One region of the Bacillus sp. AMCV2 genome, then DNA from elsewhere that is predicted to be linked to it. Evidence: predicted binding sites of a transcription regulator. Region 1 holds the regulator's gene; the other holds the start of a gene.
What was found. Region 1 encodes LexA, which represses DNA repair genes until DNA is damaged. Its sites were predicted from a motif close to CGAACATATGTTCG; they were not measured.

Region 1 (8,076 bases):
TTTGCCCCCAGCTCAATTGCTTCCGTTACAATTCTTTGCTGGCGCATGGCAGTGCACATGATGACCTTCGCTTTAGGATCAAAGGTTAAGATATCACGAAGCGCTTTAATGCCGTTTTTCACCGGCATTGTAATATCCATTGTTACAAGGTCCGGGCGCAGTTTTTTATACAGGTCCGCTGCTTGTTCACCGTCCGCCGCTTCGCCTGCGATTATGTAATTTGCCTCTTCCAAGATCTCTCTGATTTTTACTCTCATGAACTTGGCGTCGTCTACAACTAAAACTCTTGTCATATTCCCCTCCAACAATCGATTTCCACAGATAATAGTCTTATTGTACCAAAAACAAAAGGATTAGTAGTAGTACGAAAGTAATTTACCGTCAAAAACCAGTAAAGCCTCCAAAAAGATCTGACAGCAAAATAATGATCAGGCTCATCCAATTAAAGAATAACAGCACACCAATCACAATCATCAAAACGCCGCCAGCTTTCATAATTAAAAGCTGGTTCTTCCTTATCCACTTCAGCTTTGTGATAAAAAAAGACAATAAAAGAAACGGTACCGCAAAACCGAGTACATATAACATCATGTATGGCACCGCTGAGCCCGGATTGGTGCCTGCAAGTGTGATAACAGCACCTAATATCGGACCGGTACATGGTGTCCATCCAGCTGCAAATGCCATTCCGATTAAGACCGACCCTAAAAACCCGCTTGGTTTATGCTTAAAATGGATTCTCCGTTCTTTCATCATAGCCTCAGGCCGGAACACACCTAGTGTAATGAAACCGAACAAAATAATAAGCAACGCGCCAATTTGCCGAATCGCATCGTGATAATCCCTAAACAGGCTGCCAATAAAAGATGTTCCATAGCCTAAAGCAATAAAAATGACTGAAAAGCCAAGCAAAAAACACAAAGTATGAAACAGGCTTCTTTTCTGCAGCAGCAGCTTTTCTGTTTTTACATCGTCCATGCTGACCCCTGTAATATATGACAAAAAAGCTGGGTAAAGCGGCAGGCAGCAAGGCGAAATAAAGGATAAAAACCCCGCTCCGAATGTCAAAAAATAATTCACGTCTCCCATGTCATCATCCCTTCATGATTTGACATTCCTTCAAGTTATGACAAAATCATTTCATTTTTTTAACACTTTCACTTGAAGGATTTCTATTTTCAGAAAAAACTTATATAATTTAATTTGACATTGAGACATTATACTCCTTCTCATTTGAAAATTAGTATAAATATGGATATAATATAAACATTCACTTTGAAGATCTAATGTATGAAAGGATACATCCCTGTGATTAGAGAGCATCTATTAAAAGAAATTGAAAAAAAAAGAGCAGAGCTGCTGCAAATTGTCATGGCGAACGGAATGACATCTCATATTACGATAGAGCTCAGTCAGGAGCTTGACCATCTTCTCATACAATATCAAAAGCAGCGCCTTCGTGCAGTAGCGGGTGATGAATGATTGCAAAATAAAAAACCCGTATAAGGGTTTTTTATTTTATAACCATGTTTCTCTATATCATAATCTTTACGTATTATTTCGTTTGATTATTCATGGCTTTCATCATTTGATTGATTTTCTTTTGAGAAGGTTTCATTCCCATTTGCATCATCATCATGCGTAACATTTGTTCATTAATAGGCGGATTCTTTTTCAGGTAGCTCATCATATATTTACGAGCAATAAAAAACCCGAGTGCAACACCTATGAGCAATGCAACAACGCCCACTAGGATGCCAACCCATAAAGTCATTTTATTTCCTCCTTCATGTTGTCTAGTTTAAAGTGTACTAAACCAAAAGCTATTATACAACATTTACATCTCTTTTTCTTCGGTTTTAGACAAAATTTCTTTCTTTCACCGGATTTAGCCATCCGTAACGCTTCGAATTGAAATCCATTGCTAAAAAGCAAGGGCTTACTTTTCTTAACACTTCAAAGAATATCGTTTCTGCCTCGTAATCTCCCGAAGCCACAATTTCTATCATGTGCTCCTTCATCATAAACGTCGCATGGCCTTTTGCTTTCGGCAAAGCTATTCTATAAATATAATCCAGCTGCCTGTAATCCGTCTTGTTTAAATTCAATTTTAACCGCTGATGCATATGTAAAATCGGGATTGGTTGTGTAATATATTGAATCTGTTTCTCTGTCATTTCATACTGCTGCTTTTCAAGGCTTGTCCAATGATAGTCTTGAAACAGCTCAAACATAACCGATTCCCGGCCGAAATAGTGATTGGCAAATTCCTCTTTGATCAGGTACGTATAGTAGTGACGTTCCATCTTTTCATCCCCTTTTCCAGCAGCATTTCATTTGCTCTCTATTATACAAAAGAAGAAAAGAAAGAATTGTCTATTACTGTTAAACAGCCAATACTATTTTTGTCGGATAAACAAGAAAAAGAGGATGATTTGACCCATCCTCTTTCAAAAGCTTACTTATTGATTAATGCCTTAACTCGATTCACTACGTTCGGAACTGAGAAGCCGTATTCGTTAATGATGGTTTCACCTGGAGCAGATGCACCGAATCGGTCTATGCCGAGAACGTCACCTTCAAGCCCCGTGTATTTGCCCCATCCAAATGATGAGCCCATTTCAATTGCAAGACGTTTTTTCACATCTGCAGGAAGGACTTCGTTTTTGTATTCATCAGATTGTTTCTCAAAACGGTCCATTGAAGGCATGCTGACAACAGAAACATCGATATTTTCTTTTGCCAATTCAGCCTGCGCTTCAATTGCAAGACCTACCTCTGATCCGGAAGCGATGAGAAGAGCGTCAGGTGTTTCGTTTTTAGATTTAGAAACGACATATGCACCTTTTTCTACTCCTGCCAATGCTTCTTCAGATGTTTGATCGATGGTAGGAAGGTTTTGACGTGTAAGCACTAGCGCTGTTGGGTGGTCAGTGCTTTGCACTGCAAGCTTCCATGCTGCTGCTGTCTCATTGCCGTCTGCTGGACGGATCAAAGAAAGGTTAGGCATCGCACGGAGTGAAGCAAGCTGTTCAACAGGCTCGTGCGTCGGACCGTCTTCACCTACCGCAATACTGTCATGTGTGAAGACATATGTCACAGGAAGGCCCATTAACGCTGCAAGGCGAACCGCAGGACGGAGGTAATCAGAGAAGACAAAGAAAGTTCCGCCGAATACACGAAGACCGCCATGAAGCGCCATACCGTTTAAGGCTGCACCCATCGCAAATTCACGTACACCAAACCAGAAGTTTTTGCCTGAGTAATCAACCGCTGTAAAATCACCGGCATTTTTAATAGTCGTTTTGTTCGATCCCGCTAGGTCAGCAGAACCTCCGACAAAGAAAGGAATTTTTTTCGCAAGTCCGTTGAGAACTTCACCGGAAGATGCACGGGATGCCAGGCTGCTTCCTTTTTCATACACAGGAACCTCTTGATCCCAGTCCTTCGGAAGCTCTCCTTTGATTGCCAGTTCAAGCTGTTCAGCAAGTTCAGGATAAACTTCTTTATATTTAGCGAATTGAGCATTCCATTCTTGTTCTTTTTTCTCACCTGATTCTTTAACAGCTGCAGCGAAATGCTCATAAACTTCTGACGGAACGTAGAAGTCTTCTTCATACGTCCACGCGTAAGCTTCTTTTGTTAATTTGCTTTCCTCTTTACCAAGCGGCGCACCGTGAACACCGGATGTACCGGCACGGTTAGGTGAACCGAATCCGATTGTCGTTTTCACTTCAATTAATGTAGGTTTCTTTTCATTTTGGCGTGCTTTTTCGATAGCCGCTGTTAATTCTTCAATATTGTTTCCATCCTCAACATAAAGAACTTCCCAATTCATTGCTTCAAAACGCTGTTTCACGTTTTCAGAGAATGAACGGTCGAGGTCTCCATCAAGAGAGATGTCATTAGAATCGTATAGTACGATCAGACGGCCAAGCTGAAGATGGCCTGCGAGTGAAGCGGCTTCAGAAGAAATACCTTCCATTAAATCACCATCACCGCAAATACTGTATGTATAATGATCGACTACGTTAAATGAATCGCGGTTGTATGTTTCCGCTAAATGGCGTTCAGCAATTGCCATACCGACTGCCATGGCAATTCCTTGACCAAGCGGTCCTGTTGTAGCATCAACACCGGCAGTATGTCCGAATTCCGGGTGTCCAGGTGTTTTGCTGCCCCACTGGCGGAATCCCTTAAGATCTTCAATACTAAGATCAAACCCGCTTAAATGAAGCATGCTGTATAATAGTGCTGACCCGTGTCCAGCAGATAAAACAAAACGGTCACGGTTAAACCAGCCAGGGTTTGCCGGACTTACGTTCATAAATTTTGTCCACAGCGTGTATGCCATTGGAGCGGCTCCCATCGGCATCCCTGGGTGACCAGAATTTGCTTTTTCAATAGCGTCTATTGACAGTGTGCGAATGGTAGCAACTGATTTCTTTTCAATTGTATCCATAAAAATCCCCTTCCTTATGTGTTGTACCCTTACATCATAAATGTCTGACGACTTTTTCTCAACTGTTTCAGCTTAAATTTGAGAGAAACTTGTTGAATTTTGTCACATAAGAGTTTTGATTATAGTATATGCAAAAGAGGAATACGATATTGCCGTATTCCTCTTTTATTAGTGAAGTTTGTTATTTCTTTGTTCTCTTTTTAGCTTTTCCGGTGTTACATCATTGCCTTCTGGGTCAATGATTTTCACACTTTTTAACGTGTTCTTCATAGAAGAACGAAAACCTTTCAAGTACTCTTGACGGAGCTTTTGCTGTTCGGCTTTTTCTTCTTCTGTAATAACGCCAGCTTTAGCTTTGGCAGCAAGCTCATTAATTCTGGCAATTTTCGCGTTTGAAATCATGTTAAACTCCTTTATTGCATTTTGTCTATATAGTACTAGATCAAAAAAAGTTTTACAACTGATTCACTCTGCTGTCTCTTCATTCTCTATGTATTCCTGAAAACGCCGGTGAACGGTTGCTTTAGAGACATCATAGCCAAACCCTCTTAGGGTAGCCGCGATTTCAGCAAACGTCAGTTTATTCGCTCTTAGGCGGACGATCTCAGAGATTGGCACCTCTATTTTTTCTTTTCCACTGTTCTCATGTTGGTTTTTTAAGTTTTTTTGCGGTTTAAAACCGTTTTTTACTGCACGCTTCATTCCCCGTCTGATTTTCATGTTGTGAATCTTTCGCTGATACTCTTCCACAATGCTGACGATTTCCAAGACCATTGAGTCAGCCTCCGATAACTCCAGTTCACCTCTGTGAGCCGTTGTATAGACTTTCACACCTTCTCTGTAAATACAATGAAGCAGTGCGATTTTTGCGTTTCCCCGCCCGAGCCTTGTCTCGTCTTGAACCAAAATGACATCAATTCCAGCGTTCTTAATCTCATCAAGCAGCTCAAATACACCATCCCGATCCATTTCATATCCGCTGGCTTTTTCTGAAATCACTTTGACCACTTCCATGCCGTTCTCCGCTGCAATGGCCGTAAGCTCCTCCTCCTGCCGCTTTAATGACGTTTCCTGCTGTTCTTTATTTGTGCTTACACGGGCATAAATGAGTGCTTTCATTTTATCTCTCTTTCCTCTCTATCTTACAGTTGCCAATTCATATGCATCCTGATGCTTCTTTTTCAATGGGATCACTAACTCATCACCCGGCTGGATATCAGATGTTTGTAGTTGATTTTTATCAGCTACCCATTCAATAAAATCATTTTTGTTTATCTTTTTTGTATCTGCTACCCGATCAGCAATTGACCAAAGTGTGTCGCCTTGCTGGACTTCTATTTTAACATACTGATTAAGCTCCTGGCCGCTGCTTGTATATGACAGCATAAGGATAACCGCGCTCAAAATCACTGTGAACAGACCGACAAAAATAATAGATTCTTTACTCATGATCATAACCTCCAACAGGAATGTTTGTTCGCATTTTTATAATTTCAGTATATACGAACAAACGTTTCTGTCAATTGTTTTTTCGAACCTATGTTTGTACTGTAAGGAAAATCATGCTATAATCTTCTTAAAATCGACGTTTTGAGGTGCGAAAAATGACGAAGCTATCAAAAAGGCAACTTGATATCCTCCGTTTTATTAAAGCAGAGGTTAAATCAAAAGGATATCCGCCTTCCGTTAGAGAGATCGGAGAGGCTGTCGGGCTTGCGTCCAGCTCTACTGTCCACGGCCATTTGGCCCGCTTGGAAACAAAAGGACTGATCAGACGGGATCCGACAAAACCAAGAGCAATAGAAATTCTTGATGAAGAAGTAGACATTCCGCAAAGCCAGGTCGTTAATGTACCGGTCATCGGGAAAGTCACGGCGGGATCTCCTATTACAGCAGTAGAAAATATTGAAGAATATTTTCCGCTCCCTGACCGCATGGTTCCTCCAGACGAGCATGTATTTATGCTGGAGATTATGGGAGACAGTATGATAGATGCCGGTATTCTCGATAAGGACTATGTCATCGTTAAACAGCAAAACACAGCGAACAATGGGGAAATTGTAGTTGCGATGACAGAAGATGATGAAGCAACTGTAAAACGATTCTATAAAGAGGATACCCACATTCGCTTGCAGCCTGAGAACCCAACGATGGAACCTATCATTTTGCAGAATGTCAGCATTCTAGGGAAAGTGATTGGCGTGTTCAGAACCGTCCATTAATCTATTGATCTATCAGATGCATGAAATAACCCCCTCTTCCTTTACGGAGAGGGGGTTTGTTGTTCAAAAAAAGCAGGCTCGCCCTGACTTTTGGGTGCGAGCCTGAATAGGAGGAAAAAGAACATCATGTTTACACCATAATTATCCACCAAAAGATTGTTGAAGTCAAGAAATTTTTTTTCCTTCAGGAAACTTTTATCAAAATATGAACGTTTAGAATATTAGACGCTATCTTCTTAAAAACGTTTCATTTTTTAGGTCGTGGAAGGATGCGGTTTCATATTTATTAAGGGGCGAGGCAATTGAAATATAATGAAAATTTAGTACACAGTTTAATTAGTTCATATTTCTGTTAAAACAGCTCGCTTTCTTCATATAAAATGTAATGTGTATTTCAATTTCACCTTCACCCAATCACTTGTGCAGTTCAAAAGATATGGCATCGTTGAACAAGTCGGGTAGAAACCTTCCCCAAACATAAAGTCTCCCCCAACACCCTTCTTTCAATTTAACCTTATATGAAATATGGTTGTGATATCAAAAGGCCGTTTCATCATAAAAGTGCATATGCGTTTTTTCTTGTTTGTAATATCGAAGCCTGTCTTGAAGGGTTCCGGTATGAAATTCAAATTTGTGGCCGTCAGGGTCGGTAAAATAAATTGATTTTCGATCGCGTTCATCTCGTTCTCTGCCAGGCAGAATATTGACATGTTGTCTTTTTAATTTAGCTGACACCTCCTCAAATTCATGATCTTCAATTGTAAAAGCAATATGGGTATAAGAAAGCTTAATGTCATTTCTCGGGATGTCTGGTTCTTCATTAAGAGCTAGCCAGATGCCGTTCATATCAAAATATGCAGTTGTTCTTCCCTTTACCAATAGCTTTGCACCAAACACTTTTTGATAAAAATCAATCGATGTATCCAAATGCGAAACTGAAAATAGCAAGTGATTGATTCCTTTTATCTCCACAAATCATTCCCCCCTTGAAAGCTGATCACCACATATACGACTTTTTCATAAGAAAGTTTCATACAGCTGAAAAAAATACCAGTGTAAACAAAAACGGACTGTTTAAAATAGTAACATGACATTATGAATGGTTTTGAATTGCATTATTTATCACTTGTTTACGCCCAAGAATTTCCTTCAAAAAATAACAATTTAGGTGGTCAAATGAAACATATCATTGCGCTTGCTTCAAAGATTGCTTTCACTCTCGCCCTTTTATATGTGATTTTGGACAGAGTCTATCACGCATCCTTTTTAAGTGTGATGTTTATTGCACTTTTCTTAGGTTTTGTTTCTTATCTTTCTGGTGACATGCTCGTCTTACCCAGAACAAACAATATTACAGCTTCATTGGCTGACTTTGGCCTTTCATTCGTTATT
Region 2 (8,076 bases), 390 kb from region 1:
TGTTTCTTCAACCAAGCGGCTTTATGAAAAGAAACGCGGGCCGAAAGCGCTGTACATTGCCGAGAACGGTGAACACGCCATGTCATATACCAAAAATCGGGATACGTACCGAAAAACAGTGCAGGAGTTTTTAGACAACATGAATGATTCAACAGAATAAAAAAGCGAAAGGCCTCTTCGGCTCTTTCGCTTTTTTATGTTACAGAACGTCGGTAATGCCATCCATATTTTCTCTGATCCATTCAATCGCAAGATCTATCGTTGTAAACTCCTGCGTCTCGAAGGTCATTTCATCCTGCAATAGCCAGACATCTTTCTTGATGGACTCTGCTCCTCCAATTGACCAGTGAAGCAAGGTATAGGGATGGTTTTGATTCAGGAAGGATACCCACGTTTTATTTTGTGCTGTGTTCTTCATTGCCTTCAGCTTTTGTTCCACGTTTCGCGTCTCCTACTTTACTAATATGCTCATTCTGGGGCTGAGCATTTCAGCCGGGCTTTTCAGCGCCAATGTTTTGGCTTTTTCATTGTAATCGATCGTCATTTGATCGTCAAAAAACACTTTTTGTGACGATTGGATATACAGCGGAATGCCGTTCGTTTCCAGCTGCTCGCACTGTCCCGTTAATTCTTCTGCCAGCCAGATTGTCGGGACACCGCTTACCGCGCAGCCGCATCCTTCTGCATCGTAACGAAGCTGGGCTTTTTTCCCCGGGTTGGCGTCAAACGCCTGCTGCAGTGCCTGTTTTGCTACATCTGTCACATGTATGTTCATAAGGTGAAACCCCCGTTTTCATCATTTTCGCTATTGTAGCATACAACACTGCCATTCGCATTGTTTCTGCCTTTTTTCCACCGCTTCGCATTTTCTTCTGCAGTCTTGATCCACTCATCTTTCCCTTGTATGTACTGATTGATGCTGTCAGGATGCTGGGCCGCCAGCCGTTTTTTGAGAACGGCGTATTCTTTCGCTATGTTTGGATGAGCTCTGAGATAATCTCTGAATAACAGATGCCTTTCAATAGCAGGGTTTCCCTGTTCGTACATATGGACATGATGAGTGCGTTTATTTCCGCCCTTTTGGAAATAACGCCTGCCCGCTATGCCGTTCTCACCTTTTGGTGTATAGCCGTTAGCCTTCATTTGTTCATCAAATTGGCTCACGGCTTCAATGCTTCTGACTTCAATTAACATATCAATGATTGGCTTCGCTGCCATGTTCGGTATTGATGTGCTTCCGATGTGATGAACAGCGATAATCTCCGGCCCGAACACAAGTTTCAGCCGTTCTTTTTCTTCATCGAAACATTCTGCCCATTTTTCGTTGTAGAGAATGACCTCAACTTTTCTTTTCGGATACAAATGAAAGACCGACAGCAATAGACCCTGCGCTGCTTTGACGGTTTCTGCCTTTTGGAATCCAGCCTGTGTATAGAGTGACACGGCCGGGGTATTGTTCTCGGCTGTGACTACTTCGATTTTCTCAGTGTCTTCATTATAATCAATGACAAATTGCAGAAGTGCTCGTCCAATTCCTTTTCTGAAACCGTCAGGATGCACAACAAGCCTGCAAATGGTGAGATGATGCATGTTTTTCTCATATGAAATGACACCGATCAGCTTGCCGTTTTTCCGATATCCCGCAAACCGTTCATGGGATGCTTGAATATCCTTCACCTTCTCTTGTAAAGCGGGAATACCGTCAAAACCGATAATCTCTGTTTCCTTTATGTAGGCGGGGATCTGTACGGCTAAAATCTCACGCGCTATCGTATCTTCCTTATGCTGGAGAAATTCAATCATTCGTGTTCTCCTGAAACAGCCGCTGTCTGTCGACTTTTGCGACGCGGACTGCATACGACTCGTACCAAACGCTTTTTCCTTTTTCTTTTGCTGCTTGATGTTCAGTGTGATGCCTCCAATGGTTAATTGCGTCCATACTGTCCCAATAGGAAACTGTGATGCCCCTTCCATCCGCTTCACGTACGCTTTCCACGCCTAAAAATCCAGGCTGATCCGCCGCAAGCGATACCATCCGCTCCGCTGTTTCTCCATATCCTGTGTCATTTTCGCTTTTGACAGAAGAAAAAATGACTGCATAGTAAGGAGGCTCAGGTGTTTTTGATAAAAAATTCATCATATTTCCCCCTCATATGTTTTTGACAAACAGTACCCTGTCTTGGCCTGGGCCATCATAGTTTGCAAACACTGAGATGCCATTTACCGTCTTGGTGCCCTTTTCAATATCAAACCCCAATTTTGTGTGATATGCGATTGATACCTTATTCACAGGTGAAGTGACGCACTTTACCCGGGTGCAGCCTCTTTGTTTTACTGTTTCGATAAATACATCATACAATTGTTTCCCAATTTGCATTTTTCTGAAATCTGGATGCACACCGGAAAAATGAATGTACGCCGTTTCAGAATCCGATTGCGATTGAAATCCGATTAAAAATCCCGTCATGCTGTTATGTTCGGATGTAATAAAGCTTGTGTCCTGAAAATGCTCAAAAAATAGTCTCGGCAATTTTTCTTTCAGCTGTCTGCCGCCCCACCATTCATTCAGTACAGACGTTACCATTTCATAATCTGAAGACGTGATTGTTCGAATATCCATTACGATTTGATCTCCCTCCGTCTGGCAAAACGAATGTCAGCTCTTTTTCTCACAATATAAAAATTATATTTTGCCTGGCTGGAATTGTAAATGCCTTCTTTCCTTTATCATACGTTTCCAGACTGCCGAGGGAACAATGTTTCATCATTTTAGCCTATTTCTCCCCCAAGCAGGAGGAGAGACTTTACAGCACAATATCAAGCACTTGATCAAGTCTCAGCTTATAAAGCTGATCCTCGTCTCCTTTTATCCATACTGCTTTTTCAAACTCTTCATACCGGCAGATCTTCCCGGTGCAGCGGACAATCTCACCGTCCTGAAAGCAGCTGACAGTGATATCCTGAGCGAACTCCATCGCGGCGCAAAGCGTTTGATTCATCTCTTCCAGCTTATCGGGGTCAAGGATCGGCTTTTGCAGCTTCTGTTTAAGTCGCTTTCTCTCCAGCAGGCTTTGCTTATGTTCCGGCAGAAACATCCTGCTCCCTTCCCACAGCAGGTTGCCCCTTTTTAAATGATCGTTCATTTATAATGCCCCCCTATTTTAGCCGCACGTTCAAATGCCTGGCCTGCCGCTGTCAGTGACGCCGCCCTGATGATTGCTGTGTCGCCGAATCGATTTTTAATGCCGTCCATCACATAGCCTAGGCTCATTTTCTTTGCATAATCCTGAAATAAATTGAGCTGCCATATGTCATCAGATGAGAGCTGAGACAGATTGACACCGAGACGGCGGACAGGTTTCCCGTCCCAAAATGTAAGAAACAGCCGGCGTACAGCCTCATATACATCCTGCGTAGAATTAGTCGGCTCTGCCAGCTTCACTTGCCGGTTGAAGCCCGTCGGCCAATCAAAATCAGCACCCCGGCAGCTCACTGACACCGTCTGCCCCATGACCCCGGCGTTTCGGCTTCGCCTGCACACTTCTTCACTCAGCTCAAGCAATACGACCTTGATTTCTTTGTCAAAGTGTTCGTAGTCTCTCGGGAGAGTCATTCCATGGCCTATCGCCTTTTGCCCGTCCAGAGACGAAGTTGACACAGGGGAATAGTCGATTCCGTTTGCCGTCATCCACAGCACGTGGCCGTTAATGCCCCATTTCTTTTTTAAAAGATCGAGCGGAAAAGCCGCGAGCCCGCCGATCGTGCTGATGCCCATTCGATTTAAATGATGCTTCATGCGGCTCCCGACGCCAAACATGCTGCCCACCGGGAGCGGCCACATTTCGGTTTTCATATTTTCTTTCGTTAAGGTAAAAATACCGTTCGTATTCTTTTTTGCAAAATTGTCACACGCAATTTTGGCCAGCGCTTTGTTAGGGCCGATTCCGACCCGTGCATAAACGCCGATCTCCCGCATGATTCTGCCCTGAATGCTTTTCGCGATCTCCATCGGCGTCCCAAACAGCTTCTGGCTGCCTGTAATGTCCATGAACTGTTCATCGATAGAATAAGGCTCCACAAGGTCTGTATACTCCTCTAGAATGGCCGTAATTTGCAGTGATACATCAATATACCGTTGCATACGCGGCCGGAGCACAACAGCCTCAGGACACTTTTCCTGCGCCTCCCACAGCCGTGAAGCATTCACCACACCCTTTTGTTTCGCCAGCGGGCAGGCAGCCAATACGACTCCGCCCCTTTTTTCAGGGTCACCCGAAACAATGACGGGCCTATTTTTCAAATGTGGATTTTCCGCTTTCTCTACAGATGCATAAAACGATTGCATGTCAACGAGAAAAATCACTTTTTCTTTCATCATACACACCTCTAAAAAGAACTTATGTTCGTTTTTCATTATATGCGAAAGTATGTTCGTTTTATACTGGTAAATGATTCTTGTCTGACAGAAAATATGATCCAAGGGTTTGAGAGAAGAAAAACATTTAGTAGAATAAAAGCGAAGCATAAGGATAGGAGAGTCATGATGGAGAAATTTGTCGAAAAAATGATGGAACAGGCATTGCGGCAATACGGCAGAAACGTTGCTATAGATCCGTTAAGCCCGTATGAAAAACAAAGCCTGAAAGCGGCTCTACAAGAGAGACGGAATGAAGAACCAGATGAGGATTTGCATGCGCATATAGAAGATATCATTTATGACTATGTCACAAACCAAGGCCTGTTCTCTTAAACGCATGACTGTCAGTTCTTTCAGCCGCTGATGCGGCTTCCCTTTGAAAACACCGCCTGAAACAAATAAACAGTCTCAGGCTTACAGAAAAAGCAGGATTTTCTCACGCTCCATAGATTCATATGGCCCATAAAATTTCCCTCAATGTTCGCGCAAAACGGAATAAGCTGTCCATGATCACGCGTATACACTTTTTCGAAGAGATGTGCTCTCTTGTTCTGTCATGCGGTCCATCGGTTTTCAGCTTACATCTTGATCTCATAGCCGGTTTCACTGCCGATATGATCTACGTCCTGGCGGCTTAAACTAACACACTCTCACAGACCAATCGCTTTGCTTTTCATCGGACATCCCGTCATTTTCCTTCTTCAATTTCAAGATGTAAACCCCGTCAGCCACACGCATCCTCAACGCATAGTATATTGCCATCCATACAATCAGGCATACTACATGTCAAAAACGAAATATTTTGAATGATCTATTGGAGAAGGAAATTTTTTCATATATGATAGACAGGAGAGAATATAATTCATGAAGAAATGGAAAGATATCCACCCGATCAGCTGGACAATTATAATCGGAACCATTTTCGGCAGAATGGCAACATCGATGAGCATTCCTTTTTTAGCGATTTATTTGACAGCCGTCCAAGGCGCATCAGCTTCCTATGCAGGGCTGGTCATTGCCGCGAGCTCATCAGTCGGCATCCTCGCAAGCTTTTACGGCGGATATATCTCAGATAAATTCGGCAGAAAAAACATGATGCTTGTATCGATTTTCGGATGGATGCTGGTATTTGCAGGCTTTGCGGCGGCATCTCATCTCTGGGTGTTTTTTGTAGTTAACGCATTAAACGGTCTTTGCAAATCACTGTTTGAGCCCGCTTCAAAGGCCTTGCTGTCTGATATGACAGAAGAAAAAACGAGACTGCTAGTTTTTAATTTACGCTATGCAGCTATTAATATCGGCGTTGTCTTCGGACCTGTGCTTGGCCTATATTTCGGCTCATCGCAATCGACTACGCCCTTTTTGGTGCCTGCAGTCATTTACGGACTATACGGAATTGTGCTTGCCCTCCAATTTAAAAAACATCCATCCTTATCAGCACCAGCCCAGTCCCGAAATATGAGCGTGCGGGAAGCGTTTATGGTCACGCAAAAGGATTATCTTTTTACCATTGCTTTGGTCGGCATTACGCTATGCACCTTCGGCTACTCACAATTCAGTTCCACATTCCCTCAGTATATGGCACAGAACCCCTTGATCAGCAATGGAACGAAGCTGTATGGGCTGATGCTGACATTAAACGCAATCGTTGTGTTGGCGACGCAATTTCCCATTGTCCATTTTGCAAAACGGTTTTCGCCGCTTTGTTCTCTGATGCTCGGTAATGTGATGGTTAGTATCAGCATGGCCATTTTCACCGTATCGCACGGTGTTCCATCAATTGTGATGATTGTCATCACATTTACAATCGGCGAAGTTCTTTTATTCTCTATGATGGATTTGTATGTAGACCAGATTGCAAAACCAGGATTAAAAGGCACTTATTTCGGGGCAATCGGTTTTTCACAGCTCGGAAACGTCATCGGCCCTTGGATCGGGGGGATCTGTATAGACCTGTTTGGCGCTGACAGGCCGATTTTTATTTTTTCTGTCCTGAGCGGCATTACCCTGCTCGGCCTGCCATTTTTAGCGTTCGCCTATCGGCAAATGAAAATGGAGACCACAAAACACCGTTCCCGTCTGGAAAAGCCGCTTTACATAAAAAACGGAAGAGAATGAATCTCTCCCGCAAACATGAGGTGAAGAACATGAATATAGGTGATGTGATGTTTCAGCTGTTTGTATTTATTATATTTGCCGCTGTCATCTTTGCGGCTGTTACAGGCTTCAAGTATGCGAAAAACCGAAAAGCGCAGCTGGATCGCATTGAGAAAAAGCTGAACAGCCTGTCCGAAGATCACGATTAACAGCTTGGGGCAACGAGCTCTACCTTAATCCGGTCTGGATCCTCACAAAAGACTGCATAATGCCCGTCTCCTCCGGCAAAAGGATGCCTGTCTCGGTACAACACACGATAGCCTTTTGCCGTCAATTTTTCAGTCATCTGATCGACTTGAAGCTTGGATTCAGCATGAAATGCGAGATGGTTCAGACCGACTCGGCATCTATGGTATTCCGGCTCTAGAAATGACTCTTTCGCCTGCACAATCACTAGGTAAAAACGATCTTTCTTCCAGCTGATGCCTGAGCTCCATTTTTGATACTCTTTATAGCCAAGTTCTTTTAAGAACCAGCCCCAAAACCGCCTAGACGCCTCCAAATCAGAGACATACAGTTCAATATGATGCACAATTTCATACCCTCCTTACCAGCACTTCCTCGACCTTATGCCCGTCTCCCTTACGCAAAATGAGATCTGACCTGAATTTAGTCGGCAAAATATTTTCATATAAATTCGGCCGGTTGACACTCTCCCAAATCGAGGCTGCCATCTCGTCAGCCTCCTGATCGGACAAGTCTTTAAATTTATGAAAATATGAATCAGGATTTTGAAAAGCAGTTTCCCGAAGAAGGCGAAAACGCTCTAAATACCAAGTGAAAATCCGGCTTTCCTCCGCATCCACATAAATCGAAAAATCAAAGAAATCGGAAACAAAAATACGCGGGTTTTCCCGGTCATCCTCCAAGGTGGGCGACTGAAGAACATTAATGCCTTCAATAATCACAATATCCGCCTGTTCTACAACCTCGAACACACCTTCCTCGCGGTCATAGGTTAGATGGGAATACACCGGGGCCTTTACGCTGTCCTTTCCTGATTTTAAGTCATTCAAAAACTCAAGCAGCGCCTTTACATCATAGCTTTCAGGAAACCCTTTTCTAGACATCATATTTTTCTTTTTCAGCTCGGCAGTAGGAAATAAAAAACCATCTGTCGTGATAAGGCTCACTTTTGGACGGTCAGGCAAACGCGAAAGCAGCTTCTGCAAGATCCGCGCCGTCGTGCTTTTTCCGACTGCGACACTGCCGGCAATGCCGATAATAAACGGAATTTTGGCTGAATGTGGGTGCTTCAAAAAAACATTGACATGCTTATTGCGTTCAGCCGCAGACTTGACATGTAAATGAAGCAAGCGAACAAGCGGAATATAGATCGTCTCCACTTCTTCAACAGATAGATAATCATTCAATCCTTCCACAGCTTTTGCCTCTTCTTCAGATACAGCAATCGACAAATGCCCCCCAAAACCAGACCAAGACTCCCGATTGTGCTGTGTATATAAAGTATGTAGGTTAAGTTCTTTATTTTTCACTGTTTA

Region 2: the regulator LexA is predicted to act here: its motif matches at 4,421-4,434, upstream of AC0OMA_RS11965 (DNA polymerase IV).

The regions. Positions count from the first base shown of each region.
Region 1 covers NZ_JBVYIB010000002.1:1,925,586-1,933,661, reverse strand. Annotated here, with positions in the region: gene AC0OMA_RS09910 (response regulator) at 1-293, opposite strand, end outside; gene ccdA (cytochrome c-type biogenesis protein CcdA) at 382-1,089, opposite strand; gene ynzD (aspartyl-phosphate phosphatase YnzD) at 1,309-1,482, shown strand; gene AC0OMA_RS09895 (YneF family protein) at 1,556-1,774, opposite strand; gene sirA (sporulation inhibitor of replication protein SirA) at 1,860-2,306, opposite strand; gene tkt (transketolase) at 2,459-4,462, opposite strand; gene AC0OMA_RS09880 (DUF896 domain-containing protein) at 4,631-4,864, opposite strand; gene AC0OMA_RS09875 (YneB family resolvase-like protein) at 4,928-5,581, opposite strand; gene yneA (cell division suppressor protein YneA) at 5,600-5,917, opposite strand; gene lexA (transcriptional repressor LexA) at 6,067-6,684, shown strand; partial or broken gene AC0OMA_RS09860 (hypothetical protein) at 7,056-7,313, opposite strand; gene fosB (metallothiol transferase FosB) at 7,222-7,656, opposite strand; gene AC0OMA_RS09850 (YndM family protein) at 7,861-8,076, shown strand, end outside.
Region 2 covers NZ_JBVYIB010000002.1:2,319,785-2,327,860, forward strand. Annotated here, with positions in the region: gene AC0OMA_RS11930 (alpha/beta hydrolase) at 1-160, shown strand, start outside; gene AC0OMA_RS11935 (YqkC family protein) at 200-439, opposite strand; gene AC0OMA_RS11940 (iron-sulfur cluster biosynthesis family protein) at 452-775, opposite strand; gene AC0OMA_RS11945 (bifunctional GNAT family N-acetyltransferase/GrpB family protein) at 772-1,803, opposite strand; gene AC0OMA_RS11950 (antibiotic biosynthesis monooxygenase family protein) at 1,796-2,140, opposite strand; gene AC0OMA_RS11955 (GNAT family N-acetyltransferase) at 2,150-2,620, opposite strand; gene AC0OMA_RS11960 (YolD-like family protein) at 2,805-3,143, opposite strand; gene AC0OMA_RS11965 (DNA polymerase IV) at 3,140-4,378, opposite strand; gene AC0OMA_RS11970 (YqzH family protein) at 4,544-4,750, shown strand; gene AC0OMA_RS11975 (MDR family MFS transporter) at 5,282-6,535, shown strand; gene AC0OMA_RS11980 (hypothetical protein) at 6,565-6,723, shown strand; gene AC0OMA_RS11985 (VOC family protein) at 6,720-7,106, opposite strand; gene coaA (type I pantothenate kinase) at 7,111-8,070, opposite strand.